One region of the Promicromonospora sp. NPDC050249 genome, then DNA from elsewhere that is predicted to be linked to it. Evidence: riboswitches for the same ligand, from Rfam matches in the RefSeq annotation. Region 1 holds a riboswitch; each other region holds the start of a gene.
What was found. A riboswitch is a leader RNA that binds a small molecule or an ion and turns the genes downstream of it on or off. The one in region 1 is predicted to bind cyclic di-AMP.
Positions count from the first base shown of each region.

Region 2: it holds a riboswitch for cyclic di-AMP, as region 1 does, so the genes downstream of both, AB0I32_RS06950 (C40 family peptidase) here and AB0I32_RS25385 (NlpC/P60 family protein) in region 1, are expected to answer to the same signal.
Region 3: it holds a riboswitch for cyclic di-AMP, as region 1 does, so the genes downstream of both, AB0I32_RS09620 (NlpC/P60 family protein) here and AB0I32_RS25385 (NlpC/P60 family protein) in region 1, are expected to answer to the same signal.
Region 4: it holds a riboswitch for cyclic di-AMP, as region 1 does, so the genes downstream of both, AB0I32_RS19255 (NlpC/P60 family protein) here and AB0I32_RS25385 (NlpC/P60 family protein) in region 1, are expected to answer to the same signal.

Region 1 is NZ_JBFAKY010000050.1:7,177-10,977, reverse strand. Features, by position in the region: gene AB0I32_RS25395 (serine hydrolase domain-containing protein) at 1-344, opposite strand, end outside; gene AB0I32_RS25390 (FAD-binding oxidoreductase) at 595-1,941, shown strand; cyclic di-AMP (ydaO/yuaA leader) riboswitch at 2,066-2,249, shown strand; gene AB0I32_RS25385 (NlpC/P60 family protein) at 2,249-3,016, shown strand; gene AB0I32_RS25380 (cytosine permease) at 3,181-3,801, shown strand, end outside.
Region 2 is NZ_JBFAKY010000006.1:190,101-193,901, forward strand. Features, by position in the region: gene AB0I32_RS06940 (GlsB/YeaQ/YmgE family stress response membrane protein) at 128-394, shown strand; gene AB0I32_RS06945 (hypothetical protein) at 391-1,332, shown strand; gene AB0I32_RS06950 (C40 family peptidase) at 1,523-2,212, opposite strand; cyclic di-AMP (ydaO/yuaA leader) riboswitch at 2,260-2,457, opposite strand; gene AB0I32_RS06955 (hypothetical protein) at 2,623-3,516, shown strand; gene AB0I32_RS06960 (S8 family serine peptidase) at 3,655-3,801, shown strand, end outside.
Region 3 is NZ_JBFAKY010000009.1:77,129-80,929, reverse strand. Features, by position in the region: gene mutM (bifunctional DNA-formamidopyrimidine glycosylase/DNA-(apurinic or apyrimidinic site) lyase) at 1-239, shown strand, start outside; gene AB0I32_RS09625 (phosphoglycerate dehydrogenase) at 312-1,289, opposite strand; gene AB0I32_RS09620 (NlpC/P60 family protein) at 1,411-2,322, opposite strand; cyclic di-AMP (ydaO/yuaA leader) riboswitch at 2,323-2,502, opposite strand; gene AB0I32_RS09615 (NAD(P)/FAD-dependent oxidoreductase) at 2,643-3,801, shown strand, end outside.
Region 4 is NZ_JBFAKY010000024.1:63,060-66,860, reverse strand. Features, by position in the region: gene serC (phosphoserine transaminase) at 1-434, opposite strand, end outside; gene AB0I32_RS19260 (metal-dependent transcriptional regulator) at 518-1,234, shown strand; cyclic di-AMP (ydaO/yuaA leader) riboswitch at 1,407-1,598, shown strand; gene AB0I32_RS19255 (NlpC/P60 family protein) at 1,649-2,395, shown strand; gene AB0I32_RS19250 (universal stress protein) at 2,610-3,578, shown strand; gene AB0I32_RS19245 (aminotransferase class I/II-fold pyridoxal phosphate-dependent enzyme) at 3,684-3,801, opposite strand, start outside.

The DNA.
Region 1 (3,801 bases):
GGGACCGCCTCGCCGCCCGTCGTGCCCGTGTCGGCGTAGCCGTAGCCGCGGGTGGTGAGGACCTTGCCGTCGTCGACCACCGTGACGACGCCGCCGGCGATGCCGGCGTTCTCCAGCGCGGCGGGCAGCAGACCGTCGAGCCAGGCGTCGACGTCCGACTGCTCGAGAGGATGCTCGCCCGCGGGGGCGGAGACGGGCGGGGGCGGTGTCGGGTCGGAGGCGGTCGCGGCGGACGCCGGGACCCCGGCGACCAGGGTCATAGCGAGCGTCCCCAGGGCGGCGAGCGCCGCCAGGGTGCGCACGCGGCCGGGCCGCTCGGTGGGTAGCTCATAGGACGGGAACATCGTCGCGCTCCTCGCGCTCGGCGGGTGTTCGGGCTGGTCCGGAGGCTTTCTTCCGGACGACACCAGCCTGTCGGGCGGGCGGTGGCGGCACATCGCCCGCGAGCACGCACTTGGCCTACGACCTTTGGCGGAGTCGGGCTCCGCCCGACGTCGGTGTGGCGGGCGCCACACCCCTCGCGGTCACATCTCTCGGAGCTGGGGAGTCTCTTCCACATCGGGTGCACCACGCACCCCCTGTGGAAGGAATCCCATGACCTCAGCGATCGAGAACCTCCGCCGTGACTTCGGCGGCGACGTCATCGAGCCGGGAGCGGCCGAGTACGAGGCGGTGAGCCGCGCGAAGCTGGTCGCGGGCAGCCCGGCCTTCGTCCTGCGCCCCAAGACGGTCGGCGACGTGCAGGCGGCGGTCCAGTTCGCCGCCGGGTCGGGCCTGGCCCTCTCCGTGCGCGGCGGCGGCCACAGCTTTCCCGGCTTCGGCACCAACGACGGCGGCATCGTGATCGACCTGAGCGGGCTCGCCGACGTCGAGGTGATCGACGAGGACCGCCACCTCGTCCGGATCGGCGGCGGCGCGACCTGGGGCCAGGTGGCCGACGCCCTGGCGCCGCACGGCCTCGCGATCTCCTCCGGTGACACCAAGAGCGTCGGGGTCGGCGGGCTGACCCTGAGCGGCGGCATCGGCTGGAAGGTCCGCAAGCACGGACTGACCCTCGACCACCTGGTGGCCGCGCGGCTGGTGACCGCCGACGGCGCGGTCGTGCCCGCGAGCGCCGACGAGAACCCCGAGCTGTTCTGGGCGATCCGCGGGGGCGGCGGCAACCTCGGTGTCGTGACCTCCTTCGAGTTCGTGGCGCACCCGACGACGGACGTCTTCTTCGGGAAGATCACGTTCCCCGTCGCGGAGACCGCCGTCGTGCTCCAGGGGTGGGCGGACCACCTCCGCACGGCGCCGGAAGAGCTCACCTCGATCGCGAACCTGGCCAACCCGTTCGCGGGCGGCCCGGAGGCACCCCTCGAGATCCACGTGGCGTTCGACGGCGACGACCCGGAGCTCGCGGCCAGGGCACTCGACCCGATCCGCCGGCTCGGGACGGTGCTGGAGGACGACGTCGCGCCGCACGCCTACGCCGACATCCTCGTGGAGGGCGCCGCACTGCCGCCGGGTCTCGAGCTGCTGGGCCACAGCGGCTTCGTCGAGCGGGAGTCGGTGCCCGACGCGCTGCGGATCCTCGCCGAGGTCGGCACGTCGGCGGGTTCGCCGTCGATTGCGATCCGCAGCGTCGGCGGCGCGGTGTCGCGGGTCCCCGACGACGCGACGGCGTACGCGCACCGCGGTGCGGAACTGCTGGTCGCGACGGTGGCCGGCGGCCCGAAGCCCGTGATCGAGGCCGCTCGCCCTGGCCTCGCGGCGATCTGGGCGAGGCTCGCCCCGCACGTCGACGGCGCGTACTCGAACTTCCTCGGGACGACCACCGCGGACGACGTCGCGGCGGTCTATCCGGCAAAAACCTATGAGCGACTTGCAGCGGTGAAGCGGAAATACGACCCGAGCAACCTGTTCGCCCGGAATCACAACGTTCCGCCCGCCGCGGAGTGACCTACCTCATAGGGACAATTCGGGTCAAGTAGGACGCGAACTACCCCGTGAGCCGTGATGCGATTGTGACTTCTCGGCCGGACGGGGTTAGCGTCGCTCCGGTTCGCGGGAAGTCCGCGGGCACTCGAGGTGGGCGCCGAGCCCTGTCACCGCCCCGAGACTGCACAGAACAAAGACAGGGACGGGGGAACCACGTAAGCGGGCACCGAGACGGTGTCCTTGGGGTGAAGCCGCACAGGTAGTACGCGGCCGGGTCATTCTCCGATCCGAATCCGACAGCTCACCTCGTAGGCGTCAGGAGAAGCTCTTGACCACTCGCACGCCTGGGCGCCACCGTGCTGCCCGCAGACCGATCACGCCGCTGACTCCCCTCTCCCGTGCCGCGGCCCGGGGCATCTCAGGTGCCGCCCGCCGCGGGGCGCTCGTCGTCGCCGGTTCCGGCCTGGCTGTCTCCCTGCTCAGCGTTCCCGCGGACGCCGCGCCGGTGGCCGACAACAGCCCGTCCACCGCCGAGCTCGACATCCTGAACAAGACGTCGCAGGGCTCGGTCACCGGGGCCGCGGTGGTCGAGGCCGTGAACACCGCACCCGCCGTGCAGGTAGCGGCCGACAGCAAGTTCACGCTGGAGACGGGCACCATCGAGGTGACCCCCGCCCCCGAGCCGGAGCCGGTCGTCGAGGAGGTCGTCGAGGAGGTCGTCGAGACCGCCGCCCCCGTCGAGGAGGCCGTCCCGGCCTCCGCCGGCGGGTCCGAGATCGTCGCGATCGCCATGCAGTACCTCGGTGTGCCGTACGTCTGGGCCGGCTCGACGCCCGCCGGGTTCGACTGCTCCGGGTTCACGTCGTACGTCTACGCGCAGATCGGCATCAACCTGCCGCACTCCTCCGCGGAGCAGCGCTACGCCGGCACGCCGGTCTCGCAGGCCGAGGCCCAGCCGGGCGACCTCATCTGGAGCCCCGGCCACGTCGCCATCTACGCGGGCGACGGCATGCAGGTCGAGGCGCCGGTCCCCGGCCAGACCGTGCGCTACACGGAGATCTGGCAGAACAGCCCGACCTTCATCCGCGTCGGCTGAGCCGGAGGCGCAGCGGAGGGTGCGGGCCGAGGAACGAGGCACGCGCCCGCAGCGGAGCCGCAGGCTCAGCCGACATAGATAGAGACTGAGCCGGATCACGAGGACCCGCACCGACACGGTGCGGGTCCTCGTGCGTGTCACCGGCAGGTGGCAGGATCGCCACCATGAGCGTCCCCACGGCGGTCGAGACCAATGCCCTGAACACCATCGACGAGTCCGAGCGGCGCGGCTCGCCCCGCAGCCTGTTCTGGCCCTGGTTCGGGGCCAACGTGTCAGTGCTCGGGCTCGGTTACGGCTCCTACCTGCTCGGCTTCGGTGTCTCGTTCTGGCAGGCGACGGTGATCGGCGCGATCGGCATCGTGGCGTCGTTCCTCTTCTGCGGGTTCATCTCCTTGGCCGGCAAGCGCGGATCGGCGCCCACCATGGTGCTGTCCCGCGCGGCGTTCGGGGTGCGCGGCAACAAGCTGCCCTCCCTGCTGTCCTGGATCCTCACCGTCGGCTGGGAGACGGTGCTCGTGGCCCTGGCCACGCTCGCGACCTCGACCGTGCTCGGGGCGCTGGGCTGGGGCGGCGGAACCGTCACCAAGATCGTGGCCCTCGTGGTCGTGGCGGGCATCGTGGTGGCCGCGGGCGTCTTCGGGTTCGACCTCGTGATGCGGCTCCAGGTGATCATCACCGTCCTGACCGCCGTGCTCACCGTCGTCTACATCATCCTGGTGGCCGACCACGTCGACTGGGCCACGGTCGCCGCGATCCCCGCTGGCGGCGCCCCGCAGGTGATCGGC
Region 2 (3,801 bases), on a different contig from region 1:
GTGTACGTTGCCTTTGTTGGGCGCATTGTCCCGGTTTGGGACCGATTCGGAGGTTCCGCTGGCAAGTCGGCGCAAACAGTGCTGAGGTAGTGCGCAAGCAAGCCAACCACTCTGGAGGAAACACGCCATGGGTTTCTTTGCTTTTCTCATCCTCGGGCTGATCGCGGGCGTCATCGCACGCATCATCCTCCCCGGCAAGCAGCCGGGCGGCTTCTGGGTCACCCTGCTCCTCGGTGTGCTCGGCGCCATGCTCGGTGGCTGGCTCGGTGGGCTCATCTTCAACGTCAGCCTGGACGAGTTCTGGTCCTGGGAGAGCTGGCTCTTCTCGGTGATCGGCGCGATCATCGTGATCCTGATCGCCCAGGCCATCTTCGGTCGTCGTAAGACCGCTTGATCGCAGTACATCGCGGCCGCGTCGCCACCCTCGTCCTCGTGACGGCGGTGGTCGGCGCGGCCGCGGTCGCGTGTACTGGCGGTGGCGCGCCGTCGTCCGCGAGGGGAGCGGTGCCCGACGACGTCGCCTCTCAGCTGAGCGTCGAGGTGGCGCAGGGCCGCGAGCAGTACGCCGAGCGGGAGATCCGGCTCGAGGTCACCAACGACTCCGACAAGACCTTGACCCTCCTCTCCGGGGCCCTGCGGGCCGTGCAGTTCGGGCCGTCACATCCCATGAAGGAGGGACGCACCCTCGTGCTGCGGCCCGGCGCCACGCGCGCCGTCTACGTGGGGCTGGGCGAGGCGAGGTGCGCAGACCTGGCGGCGGCGGAGGACGGCGCCGCGACGGCCCCGCCGTCCGCCACGATCACGCTCGCCCTCGGCGAGGGCGACGACCTGGGTCCCACGACCGACGTCCTCGTCGACGAGGTGAGCGATCCCGTCGGACACCTCGCCCGGAACCACGCGGTCGACTGCTCGACCGCGGCCGTTGCGGCCGGCGCTGACCTCACCGTTGATCCCGACGTCCCCGTCGAGACGCGCGACGGTGAGCTGATCGCCCTGGTCACCCTGCGGATCGAGCGGGTCGACGGCGGTCCGGAGGTCACCCTCGACCGGATCGCCGGGACGACCTTGATGAGCAGTGCGGACCCGGGTGGCGACGTCTCGGGCTGGGCCGGCCAGGACCTGGCGGGACAAGGATCCGGCGAGGTGGTCCTGGCGGTGGTGCCCGCCCGCTGCGACGTCCATGCGGTGGCCGAGGACAAGCGGGGCACGTTCCTGCCGGTGTCCGCACGCGTCGGCGGCGTCCCGCAGGAGCCTGTCTACGTGCCGATGCCAGACACCGCACGCTCCGACTTCTTCTCCTTCGTCGCGGACTACTGCGACTGGCCGGAGTGAGCGACCCCGGACACGCGAGAGGCGCCGCCTCCGGCGTCGGGCGGAAACCCGGCGCGGAGGCGACGCCTCACGATGTACTGCGGTCGATGTGCTGCGATAGCTCAGGCTCTATCTGTGTCGCCTGAGCCTGCGTTCCCGCTCCGGGCGCGTGCCTCGTTCCTCGGCCCGCACCCTGCGCTGCACCTTCGGCTCAGACGACGCGGATGAACGTCGGGCTGTTCTGCCACATCTCGGTGTAGCGCACCGGCATGCCGGCGGCCCACGCCTCGATGATCATGCCGTCGCCCGCGTACAGGGCCACGTGGCCGGGCGTCCAGACGATGTCGCCGGGCTCCGGGTAGGTGACCTGGTAGCCGGAGCTGAGCATCGCGCCGGACGAGTGCGGCAGGTTCACGCCGAGCTGCGCGTACACGTACTGGATGAGGCCGGAGCAGTCCATGCCCTCGGCCGGCGAGTTACCGCCCAGCACGTACGTGATGCCGAGGTAGTTGAACGCGACGTTGATGGCCTGCTCGCCGACCGGGACGGGGTCCGGCGCGTCGACAGAGACAACGGCGGGACCGCCGCCCTTCTTGCCGTCGGCGCCCGAGGAGGTGCCAAGGGCTTCCATCTCGATCGGCATCTTCGCGTCGGACGGGACGGTGACCGTGGGGGCCCCGGCAACTGCCTGCTTGGCCACCGCGGTGAGGGAGCGCAGGTCGACCGTGTTCAGCTTGGCGGACTTCACGTCGGTCTTCAGGTCCATGGCGGGGGCCGCGTGGGCCGTGGTCGCGATGGTCGAGATCAGGACGCCACCGGCTGCTGCGGCGATGGCTCCTCGGCGGGCTACGGTGCCTGCGTTCTCTGTGGCGGTACGAGCGAGGATGCTCAGCGGTGTCATGGCCGGCCGGCTGTCACGATGCCGTCCGCGAAGGGAGTTCGTCACCTAAATGTCTCCTGTACCGCCTGCGAGGTCAGCTGTCGGGTTCGGGTAGGAGTACACACCCGGCCGCACGGCTACTGGGGGGTTCCGTCCGGCTTCACCCCGAGGGCGACGATGGTGCTGTCGCCCGGGAAGGTGGGTCCCCCGCTCCTGTCTCGAACGTCTGGTCATGAACCGGTGACAGGATTCGGCGTCCGGCTCACGGCCCCACCGATGTGGTGGGGCAGAAGTCAAAGTACACACCTTCCCCAGAAAAGTCACGATCGGGTTACGCATTCCGGTCTCACCCGCCGAAGGCGCAGATTTGCGCCGTTCCGGTCTTCATGGGCTATGACCGACATCACATACATCGGCTACCGTTCGGCGGCATGGGTGAAAGCGCATATCGCGTCTCCGCCTGGTGGGTGCTTCCCATCAGTGCCGTCGTCTGGTGGGTGTGCGGGTTTCTGCCGTGGCTCCTGCAGGCGTTGTACGAGGTCATAGGCCTTACCGAGGCCTCGGTGGTGCGCTCTGCCGAATTCCTGCCCATCCCGATCACCACCGACGACGCGGTGGTCGGCCTGGTCGTCATGGCGCTGATCGGGGGGCTCCTCGGTGGTCTCACGGCGGGCATCCCGGCCTCGGCGAGGGCGGGCGCGGCTGCCGCGACGACGGGCACCTTGCTCGCCATGTCCGTGGCGGGCGGTGCCTCGTGCCTGCTCGCGCTTCGCGGCAGTGCTCCGGGTGACGCGGCGCCGCTCGGGATGCTGGTCGTCACGGTGGCTGCCGGGGTCGTAGGGCTGGCCGCCGGCCTCCTGACGGCCCTGGGCCCGGCCGCCCTGCGCGGGCCCGCGCTCGCCCTGCCTGTCGTGCTCCTGGACGGCTGGCTGTGGGGTCTGGTGCCGGGCAACCTGGTGTCTCCCACCGGCACGTGGTGGACCTTCGCCGTGGCGCTCGGTATCGCGTTCGGCCTGGCGGTGGACAGCCGACCGATCGAGCTGCTCGGCTGGCTGCCGACCGCGGGCATCGTGTGGGTGCTGCAAGCGGCCGGGCCGGCCCTCCTGGCCGTGCAGGAGAACATCTGGCCGGGCTCCGCGCTCACGGAGGACCCGCTGTCCGCGGCGGCGATCGTGGCGCACGAGCTCGCCTCGGCGGCGATGGTGCCCGACAGGCACCAGCTGGGCGCCTGGGTGGTCGCCCTGCTGCTCGGTGCGGCGATCGCAGCGCTCCGGCTCTCCCGGCAAGCGGCGGACGAGGGTGAGCTCTCCGGGGCGTGGGCCTGAGGCGGCAGCCCGCACTGATTGCGATCATGTAAATTTCACCCGCCGTGCGTCGCAGGGCCTGTTCGACGCTTGTCCGGTCCCCATAGTTTTGTCCTAGTTCGTAGGTATCCGGCCCACGAGCGAACAACGGGGGCACATATGAACAGGAAGCCATTCGCCGGCGTCGCCACCTCCGCGGCACTCGTCGTGGCGGTGCTCGTCGCCGTGGCACCCGGTGCGCAGGCCGCCACCAACGACCCCCTGCGGGACAAGCAGTGGGGCCTGGACCAGATCAACGCCGAGGCC
Region 3 (3,801 bases), on a different contig from region 1:
GGGTGCTGGACTCGGCGGCCGAGGTGATGCGCGAGGCGCTGGCCCAGGGCGGCACCAGCTTCGACGAGCTGTACGTCAACGTGAACGGGGAGTCGGGATACTTTGACCGCTCGCTCGCGGTGTACGGGCAGGAGAACGAGGCCTGCCGACGCTGCGGTGCGCTGGTGCGCCGGGACGCGTTCATGAACCGCTCGTCGTTCACCTGCCCGGTCTGCCAGCCCGCCCCCAGGGCGAAGTAGAGCACCTGTCCGGACGCACGCTCTACTTCGGCGGCAGGTTACGGGTCGAGGTAGAGCGTGCGTCCGGTTGGACTACCTCGAGGCGACGTTGCGGAGCTCGCCGCCGGTGCGCCATGCCGTGAGCTGGTCCGCAAGGAAGCGGGCGGCGCCTCGCGGCCTGCCGCCGGCCACGTGCGGCGTGAGGATCAGGTTCGGGAGGTCCCAGAGCGGGGAGTCCTCCGGCAGGGGCTCCGTCTCCATGACGTCGAGCGCCGCTCCGGCGAGCCGCCCGGACCGCAGCGCGTCGGCGAGCGCGCCCTCGTCGACCGTCGCACCTCGGCCGACGTTCACGAACCGGGCAGACGGCGGCAGCAGGCCCAGCAGGCGGGCGTCGAGGATGTGCCGCGTGGTGGGGATCGCGGGCAGCAGCGAGATGAGCAGGTCGGTCTCCGCCAGCAGGGCGTCCAGGCCGTCGGGCCCCACCACTGGATACCCGGAGCGTTCGCCCGCACGCGAGGCGACGCCCGTGACCCGCGCACCGAGCGCGGTCAGCAGCGGGGCCAGCCGCAGTGCGATCGACCCGAAACCCCAGATCGTCACGCGGGCGCCGTCGAGCGTGTACTCGCGGCCGGTGACCGGGTCGCTCTGCGCGAACGCGATCTCCTTGGCCCAGTGGTGCTCCCGCTGTGCGGCGAGGGAGACGTCGATGCGGCGCACCGTCGCGAGGACCAGCGCCAGGGTGTGCTCGGTGACGGTGTCGTCGTGCAGGGACTGGCCGGAGGAGATGACGACGTCGGGCCCGAACCCGGCGCGCAGCGCGACGTCGGGCCCCGCGGAGAGGGTCTGCACCCAGCGCAGCCGGGGGAGCCGGCGGGCGGCGTCGGCGAGGATCTTGGGCGGGCTGGACCAGGTGACCAGCATCTCGGCGTCGGTGTGCTCCTCGGGGACCGGCTCGTTCATCGCGTAGGCGACGACGGTGCTGGTGCCGCCGGGTGCGAAGGAGGCTCCGCCGTCAGGCAGCAGGGCCGGGAAGTCGAGGTCGAAGGGCACGTCCGGTACGAGGATCTTCACGCCCGGGACGTTACCGGACATGTACCCGGACGAGCCCCGGACGAGAACGAGGTGTGTCGCGCCAGGGGCTGGCGCGACACACCTCGCGGTCCTGAGCTGTGGTCCGGCGTGGGGGTAGGCGTCAGCCCGTCACCCGGATGAACACCGGGTTGTTCTGCCACATCTCGCCGTACTGCACCGGAGTGCCCTGCTGCTGGGCCTCGACGACCATGCCGTTGCCCGCGTAGAGGGCGACGTGGCCCGGCGTCCAGACGATGTCGCCCGGCTGCGCGGCGGCGGCGGAGACCTGGTACCCGATGGTCGAGATCGCGCTCGAGCTGTGGGGGATCGAGATGCCGAGCTGACCGTAGACGTACTGGATGAGCCCTGAGCAGTCGAAGCCGCTGGGGGAGGCTCCGCCCCACACGTAGGGCACACCGACGTACTCGAGTGCGAGGTTGACGGCCTGCTGACCCAGACCGGACGCGTCGGCGACCGTCTCGGCGACGGCAGCTGCCTCCGCCTCGGCGGCTGCCTCGGCCGCTGCTGCGGCTTCCGCTGCCTCGGCCTCGGCCTGTGCCCTCGCCTCGGCCTCAGCCTTGGCACGCGCCTCTGCCTCGGCCTTCGCCTTGGCCTCGGCGATGCCCGCCTTGGTCTCGGCGTACGGCGTCACGGACACGCGTCCGCGCTCGGCGTAGAAGTCGGCGTCCTGGGTGACCTTGACCTTCGTCACGAGGTTCTCGGCGAACCCGGCGCGGGTCGTGCTGTCGACCGTGTTGCTGATGGTGTTGCTGACCGGCGTCGCGTTGGCGAGCGCGGCCTGCGTGTGCGTCTCGGCGGGCGCGGTGTGGGCGGTCTGGGTGAAGACCGACGCCAGCATGCCGGACGTGACGACCGCGATGGCGCCGGTCCGGGCAGCATTCTCGGCGGCGGTCTGGGTCAGTGCGGTGAAGGGGGTGAGCGCGGGGCCGTCGGCGCGGTGCCTGCCCCGGTTGCTGGGACGGTTTGCCTGGTCGTCCGCCCAGTCGTGGGTGCGGTCGGTGAGTACGGTCACCAGTGATCTCCTCGGACGCCTACGAAGTGAGCTGTCGGGTTCGGATGGGAGAGCGATTCACCCGGCCTCACAAGGAGGCTTTACCCCAAGGACACTCGCGTGCCCGCTTACTTGGTTCCCCCGCCCCTGTCACGGTTCTGGCTGCCAAGGTCCGGTGACAGGGTTCGGCGTCCGGACCTGGACCTCCCCGTTGCTGGAGAGGCGAGATCGACCGTACCTGCCCCTCGCGCAAATGTCACGATTAGGTCACATAGCGACCTGTGATGGAACTCTCTTGGCAATCTGTGCCCCATGCCACTATGGCGTCCATGACCGATTCGATGCGTTCCAGATACGACGTCGTGGTCGTGGGCGGGGGTCACAACGGCCTCACCGCGGCGGCCTACGCGGCCCGTGGTGGCCGGTCCGTCCTCGTCCTCGAACGTGCGGACCACGTGGGCGGCGCCGCCGTCTCGGCCCGCCCGTTCGCCGGGGTGGACGCGCGGCTCTCGCGCTACTCCTACCTCGTCTCGCTCCTGCCTCGCCGGGTGGTCGACGAGCTCGGACTGCCCGTCACGCTGAAGCGCCGCCGCTGGTCCTCGTACACACCGGTTGCCGACGGCGGTCTTCTCGTCGACAGCCAGGACGACGGCGCCACGCGCGCCTCGTTCCGGCGGCTCACCGGTTCGGACGCCGACTTCGAGGCCTGGGGCCGCTTCTACGCCATGACCGCCGAGGTGGCCCGCCGGCTCGCGCCGACGCTCACCGAACCCCTGCTCCCGCGGTCGGTCGTCCGGGATCTGGTGGTCGACGGGGTGGGCGAGGAGGCCTGGCGCGCGCTCTTCGAGGAGCCCCTCGGGGAGGTGCTGCGCCGCACGTTCGCCGACGACGTGGTCCGCGGGGTAGCGGCCACCGACGGCCTGATCGGGACGTTCGCCGACGTCGACGAGCCGTCCCTGCGGCAGAACCGGTGCTTTCTCTACCACGTCATCGGCAACGGGACCGGCGACTGGGACGTGCCGGTGGGCGGCATGGGCGCCGTATCGGGCGCCCTGCGCGACGCCGCGGTCGCGGCCGGCGCGACGATAGTCACCTCGGCGACGGTCACCGCCGTCGATCCCGGGGCCTCCGGCGGTTCCGGCGCGGAGGTCGCCTGGACCGACGCCGAGGGGCGGACCCAGGGAGTCACTGCCGGGCACGTGCTCGCGGCGTGCGCCCCGGCGGAGCTGGACCGGCTGCTGGGCGGCGACGCCGCGCCGACTGCCGACCATCCCGAGGGCGCCCAGCTCAAGGTGAACATGCTGCTGACACGCCTGCCCAGACTGCGCGACGACGTCGACCCCGTCGCGGCGTTCAGCGGGACCCTGCACGTCAACGAGTCCCTGACCCAGCTCCAGGCAGCGCACGCGCAGGCCGCCGCCGGGCGCATCCCCGACCTGCCGCCCAGCGAGATCTACTGCCACACGCTCACCGACCGGACCATCCTCGGGCCGGAGCTCG
Region 4 (3,801 bases), on a different contig from region 1:
TTGTGCGGGGTGGCGTACGTGTCGACGTCGTCGGCGGGCTCGAGGTAGGCGACGGCGCCCGGCTCCACCGAGATCACCTGGGAGGGCTCGAGGAACGGGGCGCGCGCCGTTGCGGCGGCGAACTTGCCGCCGAACTCGCCGAACGCGGCGTGCTGCACCTTGCGCTCCACGAGGCACAGCGTGGCGACGTCCCAGAACGCCGTGGCCCCGCCGTTGCCGAGCGCCACCTCGTAGCCGTCGGGCGCGCCGAGCAGCTCCGTGACACCCTCACGAATACGGTGCACCAGGTTCTTCACGGGCGCCCGCCGGTGTGACGTGCCGAGCACGTGCGCGTTCGCGACGAGATGATCCACCTGTTCCGGGCGCACCTTGGAGGGGCCGGAGCCGAATCGGCCGTCGGCGGGCAGCAGGTGTGGCGGGATTGTCAGTGGCACAGAACTAGACTAGAACCTGGGCCGACGCCCGGGCCGCACGTGTCCAGGGCGACTGGGCGGCTGTGCGCATGACGGGAGCTGACGTGACGGATCTGATCGACACCACCGAGATGTATCTCAAGACGATCTACGAGCTCGACGAGGAGGGCATCACGCCCCTGCGTGCGCGCATCGCGGAACGGCTGGGGCACTCCGGACCGACGGTGTCGCAGACCGTCGCCCGCATGGAGCGCGACGGCCTCGTGATCGTGACGGGCGACCGGCACCTCGAGCTTACGGAGCTGGGACACGACAAGGCGATGCGCGTGATGCGCAAGCACCGCCTCGCGGAGCGGCTGCTGACCGACGTCATCAAGCTCGACTGGGAGCACGTGCACGTCGAGGCCTGCCGCTGGGAGCACGTGATGAGCGACCTGGTGGAGAAGCGCCTTGTCGGCCTGCTCGACCACCCGCACCACGACCCGTACGGCAACCCGATCCCCGGGCTGTCGGAGCTCGGCGAGGAATACACCGACGTGCCGTTCCTGACCGGTGTGATCTCGTTGCCCGCCGCGTTCGAGGCGGCGGCGAAGAAGGGCGTCAAGGGCGAGCCGCTCGCGGCGTCGCTCACCCGCATCGCGGAGCCGCTGCAGACGGACATCGAGCTGCTCGCTCGCCTGTCCGAGGCCGGCCTGGTGCCCGGCTCCCGCATCACGGCTGAGCACAGCGGCGGGACCTTCACGGTGGCCGTCGACGGCGCGGGTACGGCGCTCGAGCTCGGCGAGGACGTGGCCCGCCACCTCTTCGTCGCGACGGTCTGATCGGACCCCTCGCGGGCCTCTCGGTCGTCCAGCTGTCGTCGGATTGACGTCCCCTTTGTCTGAAAAGCGAAACCCCTCGTGCGACACGCCCTGGCAGTCGTTGCCGGAACGTGACATCGAGGGTGAGGTCCGGTACGTTCGGACCGCTCCCACGGAGTTATTCGTGGGGGTCCTCGGACGGACGCCGAACTCTGTCACCGGCCGGGGCCCCAAGACGACCGCATGACAGAGGCGGGGGACCCACCAATGGGCGCCAGGGTGCGTCCTCGGGGTGAAGCTGGGTATTCCTTCGGGATGCTCGGCCGGGTGATTTCTCCCACCCGAACCCGACAGCTGACCTCGAAGGCGTTCAAGGAGAGGTACTACGTGACTGCACGTACGACTCGCGCTCGCCATCGGGCTGCGCGACGACCAGTGACTCCGTTCACCGAACTTGCTCAGAACGCCGCAGTAGGCCGCCGCACCGCGGTCGCAGCCGCTGGTGGCGCGCTCCTCGTCTCGACCTTCGGTGGCGCGCTGGTCGCTCAGGCGGCTCCGGTGGAGACCGGCCACGCGAAGATGAACTCGGTCGACCTCAACGCGCTGGCGACGCAGGCCCGTGAGGCGCTGTCGAACGCACCCGTCGTGTCGGTCGCACCCGACGCAGAGCTCAACGTCGAGAAGTCCGCGGTCTCCGTGGTCTCGGCCGCCGAGAACGAGGACTACCAGGCAGAGCTCGCCGCGAACGAGGCGGAGGAGGCGGCTGAGGCTGCCGCCGCCGAGGCTGCTGAGGCCGCCGAGGCAGCCGCCAGCGCCGTCTCCAGCTCGGTCGACATCCCCGCGTCGGCGATCGGCAACTCCGTGATCTCGATCGCGAGCCGCTACATCGGCGTGCCGTACGTCTCCGGTGGCTCCAGCCCGAGCGGTATGGACTGCTCCGGCTTCACCAAGTACGTCTACGGGCAGCTCGGCATCAACCTGCCGCACTCGTCGTCGTCGCAGGCCAGCTACGGCACCCAGGTGCCGGCGTCCGAGGCTCAGCCGGGCGACCTGATGTGGACCCCCGGGCACGTCTCGATCTACGCCGGTGGCAACACGATGATCGACGCGTCCAAGCCGGGCACCGTCGTCGACTTCCGCACCATCTGGCAGTCGAACCCCACGTTCATCCGCCTGGGCTGATCCCAGCCGCGTAGTACCGCACCGCAGAGATCCGCGAAGTAGAGCGCCTGTCCGAAATTCCCTGGTGTCACCAGGGAGACCCGGACAGGCGCTCTACTTCGCGGATCTCTGCTTTGCCTTCGTTCTGCAGTCTTTTTGCCTCTGGTTACCCATAACGCGCGTGCCGCCGGTAGCGTTGGAGTGCAATGGTGCTTGGGCGAAGAGAGGTCTTGCGATGACGCGATCCGAGGTCGTGCTGGTCGGGGTGGACGGGTCGGCCGCGAGCCTGCACGCGCTGGACTGGGCCACCGCCTACGCGCACCGCGTGGGCTGGGCGCTGCACATCGTCTGCAGCTATTCGCTGCCGTCCTTCACGGCCGCGTCGCTCGACGGCGGATACGCCGCCCTCGACGACACGACCATCCAGGAGGGTGCCAAGTCGGTCCTCACCGAGGCGGAGGCGCGCGTGGCGGACGCCGGGGTGCGCGCCACGACCGAGGTCGCGACCGGCGACGCCGCGGGCGTGCTCGTGGAGCTGTCCGGCGACTACGGGCTGGCCGTCGTCGGTACGCGCGGCCGTGGCGGGTTCACCGAGCGGCTGCTGGGCACCGTGTCGTCCGCGCTGCCCGCGCACGCGCGGTGCCCCGTCGTCGTGGTCCCGTTGCGCGCCGAGGCGAACAGGGGTGTCTCCTGGACCGTGCAGGGCTCCGCGTCGGGAGCGGACGCCGAGACGAGCACGACGGCGCCAGGGGCGGCCGAGATCCGGGAGGTGCGCCGGATCGTCGTCGGCGTGGACGGGTCGCCGCAGGCCGAGCGGGCGCTGCAGCACGCGATCCTGCAGGCGAACGCGTGGGGGGCGGAGCTGACCGCCGTCACCGGCGTGCCCGTGGGGAACAGCGGGATGCTCGCGTGGCTGCCGTCCAACATCGACCGTGAGCAGGTGCTCGCCGACATCGGGGCCGGCATGGACGTCCTGGTCGACAAGTACGAGGCACAGAACCCCGGCCTGCGGATCCGGCGGATCGTGCTGGACGGTACCGGCGCGGAGCTGCTGACGGAGTTCTCGACGGCGTCGGACCTGGTGGTTCTGGGGTCACGCGGCCGAGGCGGGTTCCGCGGGCTGCTGCTGGGCTCCACGAGCCAGGCGGTGCTGCACCACGCGGCATGCCCGGTGCTCGTGGTCAACAAGCACTGCACGGACTGACCACGCCGCACCGCCGAAGTAGAACTGCGGCGAAGGAGAACCCCAGCGAAGCGGGTTGCCGCTCGCTGGGGTTCTCCTTCGCCGTCGTTCTCCTTCGCGGTGGTTCTATTTCGAGGCCGCCTCCGCGGCGGCCAGGAGGACGCAGGTCGCCACGCCGTCCATCGCCGTGCGGACCTCGTCCAGCGGGGGCATCGACGGGGCCAGGCGCACGTTCTTGTTCTCC